Regions from separate parts of the Steroidobacter sp. genome, predicted to be linked through region 2. Evidence: riboswitches for the same ligand, from Rfam matches in the RefSeq annotation. Region 2 holds a riboswitch; each other region holds the start of a gene.
The links. Region 2 has a riboswitch for cyclic di-GMP ahead of VGD45_RS08910 (TlpA disulfide reductase family protein). Riboswitches for the same ligand answer to the same signal wherever they lie in the genome.

Region 1: it holds a riboswitch for cyclic di-GMP, as region 2 does, so the genes downstream of both, VGD45_RS16960 (hypothetical protein) here and VGD45_RS08910 (TlpA disulfide reductase family protein) in region 2, are expected to answer to the same signal.
Region 3: it holds a riboswitch for cyclic di-GMP, as region 2 does, so the genes downstream of both, VGD45_RS20970 (hypothetical protein) here and VGD45_RS08910 (TlpA disulfide reductase family protein) in region 2, are expected to answer to the same signal.

The regions. Positions count from the first base shown of each region.
Region 1 is NZ_DASWTF010000033.1:333,240-338,309, reverse strand. It holds gene rraA (ribonuclease E activity regulator RraA) at 1-108, opposite strand, end outside; gene VGD45_RS16960 (hypothetical protein) at 207-2,345, opposite strand; cyclic di-GMP riboswitch class I at 2,521-2,607, opposite strand; gene VGD45_RS16955 (hypothetical protein) at 2,767-3,102, opposite strand; gene VGD45_RS16950 (hypothetical protein) at 3,348-3,647, opposite strand; gene VGD45_RS16945 (hypothetical protein) at 3,828-4,220, shown strand; gene VGD45_RS16940 (circularly permuted type 2 ATP-grasp protein) at 4,466-5,070, shown strand, end outside.
Region 2 is NZ_DASWTF010000017.1:24,196-29,265, reverse strand. It holds gene VGD45_RS08930 (serine/threonine-protein kinase) at 1-1,078, opposite strand, end outside; gene VGD45_RS08925 (ECF-type sigma factor) at 1,075-1,650, opposite strand; gene VGD45_RS08920 (hypothetical protein) at 2,057-2,596, shown strand; gene VGD45_RS08915 (hypothetical protein) at 2,654-2,875, shown strand; cyclic di-GMP riboswitch class I at 3,150-3,234, shown strand; gene VGD45_RS08910 (TlpA disulfide reductase family protein) at 3,306-3,848, shown strand; gene VGD45_RS08905 (hypothetical protein) at 3,962-4,615, shown strand; gene VGD45_RS08900 (tetratricopeptide repeat protein) at 4,619-5,070, shown strand, end outside.
Region 3 is NZ_DASWTF010000036.1:282,775-287,844, reverse strand. It holds gene VGD45_RS20975 (tetratricopeptide repeat protein) at 1-1,582, opposite strand, end outside; gene VGD45_RS20970 (hypothetical protein) at 1,588-2,115, opposite strand; cyclic di-GMP riboswitch class I at 2,325-2,416, opposite strand; gene VGD45_RS20965 (bifunctional protein-serine/threonine kinase/phosphatase) at 2,635-4,368, opposite strand; gene VGD45_RS20960 (formate/nitrite transporter family protein) at 4,377-5,070, opposite strand, start outside.

The DNA.
Region 1 (5,070 bases), on a different contig from region 2:
GATCTGCCCGCCGAATTGCAGCTGACCGCCGAAGTCGCCGAACAGAGGTTCGCAGACTTCCAGCTCGTCGCTGAATTGATCGCAGAGATCGGCGGTTCTGATGTCCACGGCGGCGTCCCGAGTTGAATCAAGACGCCGAAGTTTGCCGGACAGGGAAGAATCGGGCCAGTCGCCGCCTCGTCGGCAGGCGCCGCGCCGCGAATTTCTTACTTCTTCTTGCCGAGCAGCCGAGACAACAACGAGTTGTTCTGCGGCAGCTTCCGAATGCCACTCTCGGACAGCTCGACTTCGCGGGCCTCTTCGAGCAGCTCTTCAGCCAAGCTCTTCTTCAGGGACTTGTGCTTCCCGGTCGGATCGGACCGCTTGGTCGCAGGGCTCGCGGACTTGGCCGCGACCTTGGTGTCCAGCGCTTTATGAACGCCGGTGCCGTTCAGCTTGAACGCACCCGTGGCATTGGCTTTGAACGCGCCAGTCGCGTTGGGCTTGAAAGCTCCAGTGGCGCCAGGCTTGAACGTGCCAGTGGCGGAGCTCAGCGCGCCCGTGGCGTTCGGGCGGAAGGCACCCGTCGCATTCGGACGGAAAGCGCCCGTCGCCGAAGGATCCACTTCCATCGTGACCGTCGGCACCACCGGCGCGCGATTGGCGCGGGCGTTGTTCAGCTCGACGACGTTGTTCTTCGGCTCTTCCGGATCGGCGCGACGCGGCTGAGGCGCATCCTTGAAGCGCGCCTGCTCGGCGACGCTGATACGCAGCACCGACGGCGAGGCGAAGAATGTTTTCAGATAGCCAGCGACCGCCTCGGCGGACACAGCTTCCTTGAAGAAGCCCAGCCGCAGCGAATGCACGATCTTGCCGCTGCCGGCGGTGGCAACGGAGTAGAGGCTATAGGCCTCGAAGATATCGAGGTGCGGCATGGTGTCGAGGTTCACCGGCTGCTCGGACGCGGCCAGCTGAATCGCAAACCACTTTTCCTGTGCGCCGTCGTTCAGCTCTTCCGTCGTCAGCGCGCGGATGGTCTGCGTGCTGTCGAGGTTGGGATGCTTTAGGGACGACTCGCGAACCGGCGCGGGCGGCACCGGCTTCAACATCGGAGCAGCAGGCTTGGCCGCAGCCGGCGCCGCTGGCTTTGCCACGGGCGGCTCGGGCTTCTTGGCCACGGGCGCGGCGGGCTTGGCCGCGGGTTTCGCAGGAGCACCCTTCTTTGCCGCCGCGGCCGGAGGCTGCTGAGCAGCGGGCGTTGCCGGCGCGTCGTCATAGAGATCCAGCTCGAACGCGTCGACTTCTTCGATGCGGACGCCCTTGCCAACGTGATACGGCTCGTTCGGCGCAGCGTTCGATTTCTGCGCGCTGGCCGGCGTGGGCGCGGGATCGGAGAACGTCAAGGCGGGCACGCGCACGCTGGCTGCCGTATCGAGCTTCGGCGGCACGGCCTGGGGCGCGGGCGGCGTGACAGGTTTGGCCGCCACAGGCGCGGGCGGCGTGGCAGGTTTAGCCGCCACAGGTGCGGGCGTGGCCGCTTTCGAGACCTTGAGCTTGGTCGTGTCGAGCGCCGCGAACTTGCCGCTTAACAGACCGACAGCCAGCGGCTCCTTGGCCGGGGCTGGCGTGAGCGTCGGCGCGGGCTCGTCGTCCCAGCTCATCTCGTCGAGGCCGACGGCCTCGGTCAACGCTTTGATCTTCGGCAAAGACGCGGACGTGACCGCGGCTTTGGTTTCTTCGTCCGGCTCCCACGTCATTTCGACGATTTCTTCGACAGGAGCCTTGACGGCAGCCTTCGCGGGTTGGCTCGGCTTCGGTGTGGGGGCGGGCGCTTTGGCAGCAGCAGCGGGCTTGGCCACGGCAGGCTGGACGGCAGGCTGTGCCGCCGGGGCCGGAGCGGGTTTAGCAGCGACAGGAGCAGGAGCGGCCTTAGGCGCAGGAGCCGCAGCAACAGGAGCAGGCGCGGGCGTGTTGACGACAGCAACAGCGGGACGCGGAGCGGGAGCGGGGGCGGAACGTTCAGGCAGATAACCGCGCGCAAAGCGACGGTCTTCATCGCCGAGGCTGGTGGTGAACGCAGTCGGATACTGCTGGCGAACGACGGTGAGTACGCGTTCAGCATGCGCTTCGTTAGTGAAGAAGCCGAGGCGCAGACGATGGCGCGTGCGTCCGTCCTCGACGCGCGCGACCTGATAAAGCTTGTAGTTCTCGAGACCGGGCATGTTTCTTCCGGTCGTCGACACCGGCGCGATCGACGCGCACAGGTTGATGACAAACAGCTGCGTGCCCGGGCTCCCATTCGGGGGCACGAGCGGCGGCTGTGAGCTGTCCGGCTCTACGTAAACCTTGCTGGTGTTGTCGTCCACTGTTCTTCCCCAACCCGTTTCGCTGCCGTAACACCGCCCGCTTGCGGTGGACGCAGCTTCGCTGACGGAGACATTTCGACGGGGAAGTGAGCGCGCGTATGCGCATGGCGCTCGTGCACGGCGGTTTCGCTGTTTTCTTGTGTGGCGAAACCGTTGCCGCCGTCGTAAGCGGCCCCGTGGCAACCCCGCTGTCTTAGGAAATGAATCCGTTAGACCGGAAGCTTTGCGTCCTCGCCTTTCGGCGAGTTTGCCCAGGAATCTCGACTAGGAACGGCTTCGATAATCGGCACGCCTAAGCCATAAGTCAAGCAGTCCGGTCGCTTTCAGCAGACATGTGTATTTGGCGACAGGTAACGGGCTGCCATGGCGTTGAGGTTATGTCTCATCCGGTCAATTTTCTGGCGGTATCCAGACTGTTTTGTTACACCGCCATGCGCGTCCAGGCTTCCTTGCTCGCGCTGGCCGGCTCGCCCGCCATGATGCGCGGCGCCAGCTGAGAAACGATGTGCACCTGGGCGGCATCGGACAAACCGAGCGCTCGCAGGGCGCCCTCCAAACCTTCGATCAGCTGCCGCCGCTCGTTCTCGTTCGGGCAGCTGTCCCGCGCCAGCGCGGCGAGCTCGTCGCCCACGCTTTCCAGTGTTTCGGCGATCGAGGGCGCGAACTCGCTCAGGTCGCCACGCAGCCGCGCGGCGAATCGAAACGAGTTGTATGCGCACACGTACGCGCGATGTCTGAGCTTCAAGTTCTTCAACATTCCCACCGCATCGGTCTCCCGCACGAGGTCACGGGAGAAAGTGTGAAGGGCGACACGCTTCGCGCGGTGTGCGCTGGATCGCAAAACGCGGTCGCATTCCGCTGTTGCATTTACGCCGCGTTACAGATCAAGCACGTACGCGCGAACTATTTTTTGCTGCAAAAAATTAATGCGCGCAGCGTTGACAATGAGCCACTAACGTGGTGTCGAGTGCGGCGTTTCGTTTACTCGCAAGCAGCGCGTGATTAAGCGCGCCCGACGTTCCGATCGGTCGGCGAATGGAAATATTCGCTTTCTTCGGCGAACTGGCGCATCAGCTTGCGCAGTTCCTCGATGCGGCCCTGCGCGGTGCTGATGGGCTGGCACTCTTCGCACTCCGGATCCGAGCACGGCTGACGCGAGTACAGCCAGTACTGCACGGCGCCCGCCAGCAGACCGTCGGCGATGTCCCAGATGTCGGCCTTGTCGTCCGTGTCGGCGATCCGGTTGCCCAGGTCCACGGCTTTGCCGAAGGCTTCGCTGAAGGGGTTGTCGGTTTCCTGCATGGCATTGCTCGGGCCGGGGGCCCGTTGCTCTCATTAAAGATGACCCCATTGTACCGGCGTTGGAGGCGCTGACGAATACTGTCACTGCCTTGAAGACGGCGGCCCTGGCTGGTCTACTGTCATAAGGCAACGCCATTTACGAAGCCCGCCGCAAGCGGGCGAATTCATTAGAGGTTTCACATGGCCGACGATCGTAATCAGGACCCGCAGATGGACGCCGACGCGCTGTATCAGGAGGACAATTTCACCGACCGGCGCGTCGGCGCAATTCGTCGCCTGTCTCCGGTGCGCGCGGACGGCTCGGCCGACCCCACCCGCCCGGTGCTGTTCATCGGCCAGGCCGAGATCATGACCAACATGGGCCCCGTGCCCATCAACTTCGAGATCGAAGGCCCCACTCTGGCCGAGGCGGTCAAGGGCTTCGCGCCGGCGGCGCAGGCGGCGATCGAGCGCACGGTCCAGCAGATCCAGGAAATGCGCCGTCAGCAGGCCTCGCAGCTGGTGGTGCCGCAGGGACCGGTGCCGGGAATCACCGGCGGTGGGCGCGGCGGCGGCAAGATCCAGATGCCGTAAATCGACGATCAGGGTGATGGGGAAAGCCGCCCCATCATCGTGCGCGAGGCCGGCCGTGCAGGCCTCGCGTTGGTGCATGATGGATGGCCTCTGTCTTGGCCTGCCCTTGAATCACGCAAAATCTCAGGCCCCTTCCGACTGGCACGTTTTTCGCTCCATCGCCTGACATCAAGCTCGAGCCGCGCGGCATCGTCGCCCGGGCTCGCCCGCCGAAATGACTCGGCCGGGTCACAACAGAGGTCCGGATGTCGGCGAGCCCGTACGATGAAATGCATGCCGGCGACGGCCAGGTACGCGAGCATTACAAGACCTTCGCTTCCTGGCTGGCGCGCACTCCGACCGAACGCGTCGCTCACAAACGTGCCGAGGCCGACACGTTGTTTCATCGCGTCGGCATCACCTTCGCCGTGTACGGCGAGGAAGCGGGCACCGAGCGGCTGATTCCTTTCGATATCGTTCCTCGCATCATCCCAGCGGCCGAATGGAAACATCTGGCTGCGGGATTGAAGCAGCGCGTGCGCGCGCTCAATGCCTTCATCAACGATATTTATCACTCGCAGGAGATCCTGCAGGCAGGGCGGATTCCGGCCGAGCAGGTGCTTTGTAACGGTCAGTATCGGCCGGAGATGCAGGGCATCGACGTGCCGGGCTCCATCTATGCGCACATCGCGGGCGTGGATGTGGTGCGCGCGGGCGCGGGTGAGTTCTATGTTCTAGAAGATAATCTACGAGTGCCGTCCGGTGTGTCGTACATGCTGGAAGACCGGCGCATGATGATGCGATTGTTTCCCGAGCTGTTCGCGCTGCATTCGGTGGCGCCGGTCGAGCACTACCCCGATCTGCTGCTGGA
Region 2 (5,070 bases):
GCAGCCGATCCGGCTGCAGGTCGCGCGCGAGAGCGATGGCGCCGATGGTGGACTCGCCGTCGGCCGGCTCCGATTCGATGGCTTTGCGGACCGCGGTGCTCGGGCGCTGCGGATCGCTGATACAAATGGATCGTTCCAGCTCGAGCTGACTGGCCGAGGACGGCACGGTGTATGGCCGCAGGCCGGTGAGCAATTCATATAAAACGACGCCGAGCGCATACACGTCGCTGGCGGTGGTGACCTGCCGGCCGAGAATCTGCTCGGGGCTCGCATATTCCGGCGTGAGCAGCCGGTCGTTCATGCGCGTCAGCGCCAGCATGGCCGCGGCGTCGCCGGTATCGAGCAGCTTGGCGATGCCGAAATCCAGCAACTTGGGCGAGCCTTCGGCGGTGACCAGGATGTTGGCCGGCTTCAAGTCACGATGCACGACCAGGTTCTGGTGGGCGTACTGAACGGCGTTACATATTTCCAGGAACAGGTTCAGTCGCGCGGTGAGGTCCAGTTGCTGCCGGTCGCAGTAGCGATCCACCGGTTCGCCATGGACGTACTCCATGATCAGGAACGGGTGCCCTTCGCTGGTCTCGCCCGCGTCCAGCAGACGCGCGATGTTGGCGTGATTCAGGCTGGCGAGAATCTGACGCTCGGCGCGGAAGCGCAGGCCGAGGTCGCCGTGGATGGGCGCGTTGTCGACGATCTTCACCGCGACCTGCGCCGAATACTGGCGGTCGGCGCGCTCGCCCAGATACACCGTGCCGGTGCCGCCGTGGCCGAGAATCGAAACCAGTTTGTAATTGCCGACCACTCTGCCGATGTGCGCCTTGCGACGATCGCGGGTGGTGGCGTCGATGGCCGCGCCGAGCGCGTGGGTCAGCGGACCGGTGGACATGCCGGTGTCACAGGCCAGCAGCTCGAGCAGCTCGTTGCGCAGGTCCTTGTCGCCGCCGGTCTCGGCGGTGATGAAAGCTTCGCGTTGGTTTTCCGGTAATTCGACCGCGCGGGAAAACAAATCCTGCAGCCGTTCCCAGCGTTCGTCGACGATCTTCCCTGGCTGCCCGGTCCGTGGCTGTCCCGTGGTCATGAGGCTTCGGGTTCGCGATTTCGCTGCGGACGGATCTGACGCAGGATCCAGGCCTTGGCGAGCCGGATCTCCCGATCGACGGTGGCCTCGGACACCTTCAGGGTTTCGGACAGCTCCTGATAAGTGAGCCCGCCGAAATAATGCAGCTCGACCATTTCGGCCAGGCGCGGATTGTTGCCCGACAGGCGCTGCAAGGCCTCGTCGATTTCCAGCACGTCGATGTCGCCCGCGGTGGCGGGGCCCAGATCGAGCACGTCGAAATCGTCGAGCGAGCCCGTGGTCGTGCCGCCGCGCTTTTCGCGAAAGCGCGTCTTGGCGTGGTCCACCAGGATACGTCGCATCTGGCGGGCGGCCACGGCGAAGAAATGAGCGCGGTCCTGCCACGACACATTCATCTCGACGAGCTTGACGAATGCTTCGTGAACGACGGCGGTGGCCTGCAAGGTGTGGCCCGGCCGCTCGCGTTTCATATAGCGGCGGGCACGGTTACGCAGCTCCTCATATATGAGCGGCGTCAGTCGTTCCAGGGCGCGCGTGTCCCCTGACTGCCACGCAGACAACAGCCTTGTCACTGCCTGCCGGTCGGGCGGTGGAATGGCCGCTGCGATTGTGTTGCTCAGTTGCGGGTCTCCGATTCGGGGCCTTGTGAAATTCTCTGGTTCGCCGATCGCATGCGGCTCGCGGCCTCAAGCCCGGTCTAGTTTACCGGTCCCAGTGCGACAGTTTCTCACCTGGTCGCCTGGCTGTACCGCGAGCTGCCCGCCAAAACCGCCCTACGGTCGTCCCTGAATCCTGCCCAACCGATTGATTTCGGGCGTCCCCCGAAGCCACCGGTCAGCGATGCACTGATTGTTCCTTTTTTCTTGCAGTTGTCCAGTGGGCGCTGTGACGGGAATCACATTGGGACGTCGCTTAAGTCAGTGATCGAACCAATGCCGGTTCGAACTTTTAGCACTTTTCCTGGGAGGGTTTGTGGTCATGCGTAACGTATTTGCGATTTCGATGGCGGTGGCGTCTGTTTTGTTTGCTGCTTCTCAGTCGGGCGCCGTACAGCTCGCCGACGGCGAGTCGGGCACCAAACGTCCGGTCCTTGCGCTGACCGACGGTGAGTCGGGCACCAAGCGCCCGGTCCTTGCACTGGCGGATGGCGAGTCGGGCACCAAGCGCCCCGTCCTGATGCTGGCGGACGGTGAATCGGGCACCAAGCGCCCCGTGCTCGCGCTGACCGATGGTGAATCCGGCACCAAGCGCCCCGTGCTCGCGCTGGCGGACGGCGAATCCGGCACCAAGCGCCCGGTGCTCGCAATGACGGACGGTGAATCCGGCACCAAGCGCCCCGTGCTCGCGCTGACCGATGGTGAATCCGGCACCAAGCGCCCCGTGCTCACGCTGGCGGACGGTGAATCCGGCACCAAGCGCCCCGTGCTCCCGCTGGCCGATGGCGAATCCGGCACCAAGCGTCCTGTGCTCGCGCTCACCGATGGTGAATCGGGCACCAAGCGTCCGGTGCTCGCCTGAACCCCGGCTCACGAATATTTCTGAACCATTACTGATTTATTTACTGAGATAGACATCATGAAGAAGCACATGGTCCTTGGCGCTCTGTTGTTGACCCTCGGCACGGCCGCTGCCGCCGGCTCGTTCTTTTACGGCCAGGCGCCGAGCGAGGACACCGCGCGGATCACCCTGCCTTCGGATCACGAGCCGGTGACGCAGGAAGTCACGCCGGACATGATCGCGATGTGGAAGGCAACCGCCGCGTCGAGCGATTTCGCCGCTCAGAAAGCACCTATCTAAATCATAGGTGCGTGAACGGGTGCGGCCGGATCCCTCCCTCCGGCCGCGCTCGCGTATCGACCGCGGGAGGGGCATTGGAGAGCTGTCGGTCGTCTCTGTACGGATACAGGCGTCGAACGTCGTTGTCGTCGCCTACCGACAGACCGTCGAAGTGTGCGGTAAATCACAGGCCCATCGCGGTTTTGCGCCGCTGACATCACACTTCGTTCGTTGACATATTTGCGCTGCGTATAGCACCCTAGCTGGCGTTGTCAGAGGCGCTGGCCTGGCCGGTCCTCAACAAAGGCAAACTCACCGAAAGGTGGGGACGCAAAGCCACCGGTCTAAGGGAATTTTCCTAGGACAGCGGGGTTGCCAGCGCCGGCCTCCCTCAACTTCACGCGGAGGCGCCGATCGGCTGCCACCGCGCGTCCGGCGACGAACAAGTTTGATGTCACAGTCCTCACAAGCTTTGCCGCTCCGGGCTGCCGCACGGTTGCCTCGCTTCGCCTTGCTGGCGCTGCTGCTGCTGGGCCCGGCCGTGTGCGTACCCGCTGCCGGGCTGGTCGGTCAGCCCGCGCCCGATTTCGCGTTGCGTTCCTGGGAAGGCGAGAACATGCGCCTGTCGGAGCATTCCGGCGAAGTGGTGCTCATCAATTTCTGGGCGACCTGGTGCGGCCCCTGCCGCCAGGAAATGCCGCTGCTGGATGAGATCTACGGCAAGTACCGGCGGGCCGGCCTGGTGCTGTTCAGTGTCAACATCGACGAACAAAACAATCTCGACGCGGCGCGCGAAATGGCCACCACCTTACGCGTCAGCTACCCGGTACTGTTCGATGCTCGCAAAGACGTGAGCCGCGCCTACCAGGCGAGCACCATGCCGCTGACGGTGCTGATCGATCGCGAAGGCGTGGTGCGTTACGTGTCCGAGGGCTACAAGCTCGGCTACGAAGCGCGCTATACCGAAAAGCTGCGTGAGTTGCTGAACGAGTAAATCGCGCTGCCGAACAAAGTCTGCAACGGATCCGCGTCGCCACGCACATCGAACTCGTAGAGTCGTAGACGAAACTTTCGAGTATTTCCACGGAAGAATTCCCGGACACATCCATGCCGCGCCAGAGCCTGTTCAAGAAGATCGCTACTTTATTGCCCCTGGTCGCGCTGTTTGCGACAGGGCAGGCGAGCGCCCAGGATGGGGCCGCGCAGCGCACACCGCCGACCCTGGCCAATTCGAACTCGACCACCGCGACCACCGCGCCGCTCAGCGAGCCGGGCGCCGCGCCGTCGGCACCGAGCCCCGCAACGAACGACAGCTTCAAGAGCCTGGACGAGGAAGTGCAGGCGCTGAAAAAGGAAGTGCTCGATCTGAATCGCGAGCTGTTCGTGCTGGAAGAAGAGCTGCTGTTCCCCGCCAACACGCAGGTGGCGGTGTTCGTGTCCATGGACGTGGGCGAGTTTTTCGCGCTGGATTCGGTGACCTTGAAGCTCGATAACAAGGAAGTCGCCAACTATCTGTACACCGAGCGCGAGGCGCAGGCGTTGCTCAAGGGCGGCGTGCATCGCGTCTTCATCGGCAATCTCAAAGCGGGCGAGCACGAGCTGATCGCGCTGTTCACCGGCCAGGGGCCGAATGCGCGCGACTATCGGCGTGGCGCGACCGTGAAGCTCGAAAAAGGCGTCGGCGCCAAATACGTCGAGCTGAAGATCAGCGACCGCGCGGTGAAAGCGCAGCCCGAGTTCATCGTCAAGGAATGGGAATAACCCGTGCCGGGCCGATGTAACAAGCTGCTGGCCGCCGTCCTGCTAGCGCTCGGCGCCACTGGCGCGACGGCGAAGGAGCAGCCGCCCGAACCGCGTCCCCTAGTCGGCACCCCGCAAGTGGTGCGCGACCTGCATTGGGGGGACGTGCTGTTCTATTTCTACCAGGACGATTATTTCCAGGCGTTGACGCGCCTGGGCGCGTCGCAGGATTTCAATCGCGTCAGTCATCACGGCGTCGAAGCCGAGCTGCTCAAGGGCGGTCTGTATCTTTCGTTGGGCCAGCACGAGGAAGCGGGCCGCATCTTCAAGGCGCTATTGAACGACAACGTGCCGATGGATGTGCGCAACCGCGCCTGGTTCTATCTCGCCAAGGTCTGGTATCAGCGCAATTATCTGGAAGACGCCGCGACGGCTCTGAGCTCGATCCGCGGCGCGCTGCCCGGCGATCTGGAGCC
Region 3 (5,070 bases), on a different contig from region 2:
TGAGCTGCTCGAGGTGCTCGTACGCTTCGGTCAGGCGCTCGTGATATTGCGTGTTCAGATGCCACGTCAGGACGCCCTGCAGACGAGCCACGCGGCGCCGCTGGTGTTCGGTCTGGGCTTCCGGCATCGTCTCGAGGGCGCGCTCGATCTGATTCAGGCGCTCGTGGACGATTCTCTCGTCTGCGGTCGCGAGGTAATCCGGTCGCGGCGCCGTCAACATGCCGTGCAACCGCTTCTCGATGTTCTTGCGCTGTTCCTGACGCAGGCGGATCTGCGAGTCGAGCTCGCGAAACTTCGCGTCGACCTCCGGCAAGAGCGGCTCGTAATTGCGACGGCGCAGCTCGATGATGTCCTCGAATGCGGCGAAGCTGCGCTGCCAGGTCTCCAGCTTCTTGCGCACGTCCTCGAGATCCAGATAGTTCTGGAGCGAGGTCTGGAAGTCGTGCGAGGACATGAGCGACGCGAGGTAATACGTCTCTGGGGTGTCCGGCAGCGTGCGCAGACGAATGACCCAGTCCTTGTCCTGGCGGATCTCCTCGCGCACCAGCGCCTTCAAGAACTTGCCTTCACGGATGCTCCTGATGGAGGCATCCACGCGCTCGCCTTCTTTGCTGAATGTTTCGAGAGCTCGGCCATACATGAGCGCGGCGCGCCCGTTGATGTTCAATTTGCCGTAGGCGTACGGCAGCGCCAGCAAGGCTTCTTGCACGGCGCCGTCGGTCACATCGCGCTCGACGAGCCGGCTCCACGGCACGATCGCTCTGTCGTACTGCTCGGCCGACATGGCGGCCCAACCCGAACGCAGCAGCGCCTGATTCGAGAACGGACCTTCGAGCCGAACCCGATCGAACGAGAGCTGCGCGCGGTCGAAGCGATTCGATTCGAACAGCAAATCCCCGAGGATCAGGTTGGACTTGTCCTTGATGGATCGGACGGCTTCGTCCCGCGCCTGGATCTTGCCCGCTTTGTCCAGTTGCTCCAGCGCCGCATCGGCTCGCTGCCCCTGTAACAATGCGATGCCGAGGTTGTATTCGGCGAAGCCCGTCAGTCCATCGGCGCCCTGCAGCCGCTGCAGAACGCTTGCGGCATCCTCGGGACGGCCGCTCGCGAGATAAACGTTCGCGCGCAGAAACTCGACTTCATCCTTGATGGGGTCCGGCACGCGGCCTTGCATGCGATCGAGCGCATGCAGCGCTTCTTCCAATTGATCCTTCTGGAAGTGAATGCGCGCCAGGCGAAACGCCGCTTCGTTGCGGACCGCTTCATCGACCGCCCCTTCGAGGACCGCTTTGATCGCGCGGCCGGCCCGATGGTGCATCCGATAGTTGAGCTCGAAGTCGCCGACCGAAAACTCCGCCTCGCCGACATGAAAGTGCAAGGTGTCGAGCTGCGGCTCGTCGAGATCGCGATACTGGCCGAGCTCTGCATCGAGTCGTTCGAGCGCCTCGAGATACTGACCTTGGTGGGCGTAATACACGGCCTCGCCGAAGTGCAGATCCTTGAGATCGCCGCCGGAACACGGACTCACGGCGCACATCGCCGTCAGGCCGAGTCCGAGCGCATTGTGAGCTGCGCGACGCATGATGCTCACCAGTCTCCGACCTGGATGGCCTGGCCCGCGCCGGCGCCTGCGAGCGTGATGCCGACCAGCTTCGGTTCGATGCCCTTGTCGATCGTGAAGGTCTCGGTGCGCGAGTAGTCCTTGCCGCCGTCGAGCTTGCCCATCACGGAGATCTCGAGCTGATGCGATCCGGTCGCGATGTTGCCCGTGTAGATCCGCTGCACGCCGCCCTTCTGCAGCGCTTCGAGCTCTTTGTAGCTGTAGATGTAATGCGCGACGAGCTTGCCGTCGAGCTGGATCTGAACCGCATCGAGGCGCATCGAATCGTCCTTGGCCAGCGCGACGAACATCGCCACGTGCGTGTTGGAGGGATACAGCAGCTTCTCCTCCAGCCGCCGCAGCTCGGCATCGATGCTCAGGACATCGGACTTGATCTCCTGCACCTGCTCATCGAGGCCCTTCATCTGCGCGCGATAGCTGTCGTCGGCGGCGCAAACCGCGGCCGACAGACAGCACCAAGCGCTGAACATCACGGTCCAGAGAATCTTCTGCATGTTGGTTCGCCCGATGGGTGGCGGATTGAGATGGAAAACCGAGAGGGTTTCGGCTTCAGGCGCTGGGGAATGCGCGCATGTCACGTACCGACGGCAAAGCCGTGTCCGCGTTCGCGATCGAGTTCCAGCGAGTCATGAGCCACCTCCATTCAACCTTGGGCACGCAGGCGCATTGGGTTCGAGGCAGCCCGATTGGATCGGACGTCGACTCCGGCGGTCCCGCCGTCATGGAGCGCGCGAGGCGCTCTTTAGACCGGTGACTTTGCGTCGCCATCTTTCGATGGCTTTGCCCTTGACGTAATTCGCGTGAGAACTATTGCTCGTGGATGGAACGAACGGGTGTGACGTGTGTCTCACAATTCAGGAAAAATGTGACGCACTTCTCACTTTTCCGTGGGCACATTTAGTTCAACACGAACCGACTTCTCAGAAGGTTTCATCTTCTTGAGAACGTCACGTTGACTCGGCAACCGCGCGAGCGACGTCTTTGACAATAATGAAGGTTGCGTCAATCCGACGTCAGCGTGTGGCGAGCAGCACGACGATGACGATCGTCAGAAGCAGCGTCAGCGTCTTCCAAAACATCGTCGGATTGCGTTCCAGCAGCGGCGGCCGAGTCCTGCGCAGGTAAGCGTCGTTGGGATGACTCAGGTCGTAAATGAATTCGGATAACTCCTGATAGCGCTTATCGGGGTCCACGTGCGTAGCCTTCTTCAGCGTTTCATCGACCCAGACCGGAATGTCCCGCTCTTCATCGAGCAGCGAGCGATAGCTCAAGCGTTTTTGCTCGGCCTTGGCTCTGGACTTGGCGACTTCGGCGCCGAACGGCAGCCGGCCAGAAAGCATCTGGTAGGCGATGACGCCGAGGGAAAACAAATCCGAGCGTGACGAGCCCGCGTGGCCCAGAAAGTACTCCGGCGCCGTGTATTGCAGAGTTCCTTGCGGCAGATGATCGACCGTGGTCGTGTTCTCGACGATGCCGGCGACGCGTGTCGAGCCGAAATCCATGATCTTCACGGTGCCGGTGGCGTCGATCATGATGTTCTCGGGCCGCAGGTCCTGGTGCAGCATCTCCAGGCGATGAAACGCCTGCAGGCCTTTGGCGATTTGTTCCACGATGCCGCGCACACTGGCCAGCTTCGGCCTGGGATTGTCGATCATCCATTGCGTCAGCGTCTGGCCGTCGATGAACTCGGTGACGGTATAGAGGTAGTTTCTTTTCCGGGTCAGCGCGACGGCGCGAACCACGTGCGGACTATCGATACGACGCGCGATCCAGTCTTCCAGCAGAAATGGCTCCAGATAAGCAGGATCGCCGCGCAGATCCACGGATGGCGTCTTGATGACGACGGGTGCTTCGGCGCCCTCGGAAGTCACATCGAGCGCCAGATAAACATGGCTGCGACTGCTGATGTGGATATCGCGAATGATGCGATAGCCATCGAATAACATCCGTGGCGAGAGCTCCGGAGGTAACGGAAGTTCGCTGAGCTTGTGATGGATTTCGGTGGCCTCGGCCTCAGGCAACTCCTCGATACGAATCAGTTGGATGCTGAGGTTGTCCTCGCTGCCGCGCTCATAGGCTTCGGCGGCGATCACCTTTGCTACAGCGTCAAGATCGTCAGGTCGCTGCGCCAGCGCGTCGGTGATGAAACGCGCGCTGACGTGCTCATGGATGCCGTCGGTGGCAAGAATGAAATGATCGCCCTGCCCCACGCTCACCGCGCAATAATCGATTTCGAGCTGTGGATTGACTCCCAGCGCGCGGCCGAGATAACTCTTGTCTTGTGAGACCCACACCCGGTGATCTTCGGTCAGCTGCTCCAGAGACTGGTCACGCAGCCGGTAGATTCTCGAATCGCCGACATGAAAGATGTGTGCGGTCGTGGACTTCAGCACCAGTGCGCTCAAGGTGCACACGTAGCCGCGGTCCTGGTCGTAGCGGTATTGGCTCTGCCGCGTTTGGGCATAGAGCCACGAGTTGATTGCGGTGAGCACGCGCTGCGCGGAGTGTTTCACCGACCATGCAGGCGACGTGCAGTAATAGTCCTCCAGGAAGCCTTTGACGGCCGCCTCGCTCGCGATCTGACTGACGTTGCTGCTGCTCACACCGTCGGCCAATGCGACGGCGATGCCTTTGGCGGTCAGTTGCGGCTCGCCTGGAATGCAGGCGCCGTGAAAGTCCTGGTTGGTTTCCTTGCGACCCCGGCCTGAATGCTGCCCAAGGGAGATTTTCAATCCAGTGGGCAGCATGCGTCAGATCAAGCAGCGCGCGGGAATGCTTTCTTCTTCGCGCCCGTACGCAGATGCGTGGAATAGAGCGTCAGCCCGGTGAAGGCAAGACCGCCGATCAGGTTGCCGACGACCGTGGGCAACTCGTTCCAGACGATGTAATCCATGATCGAGAAGTTGCCGCCCATGATCAGCGCGGACGGAAACAGGAACATGTTGACCACAGAGTGCTCGAAGGTCATTGCGAAGAACACCATGATGGGCATCCACATGGCAATGACCTTGCCGCCCACGGAAGTGGAAATCATCGCGCCGACCACGCCGGTGGAGACCATCCAGTTGCACAGCACGCCTCGGATGAACAGCGTGAGCATACCCGCCGCTCCATATTCCTTGTAACCCAGCGTGCGGGCTTCACCGATACCGGCGATGACTTTGCCGACGGCGTTCGGCTCGGTGGAAAAGCCGTTGGTGAACACGATCGACATCATGAAGGCGACCGTCACCGCGCCCGCGAGGTTACCGGTGAACACCAGTCCCCAATTCTTCAACACACCGCCTAGCGTTACGCCGGGGCGCTTGTCGATCAGGGCCAGCGGTGACAGCACGAACACGCCGGTCAGCAGATCGAAACCCAGCAGGTACAACATGCAGAAGCCCACGGGAAACAGGATCGCGCCGATGATCGGATAACCGGTCTGCTGGGAGACGGCGACGGCGAAT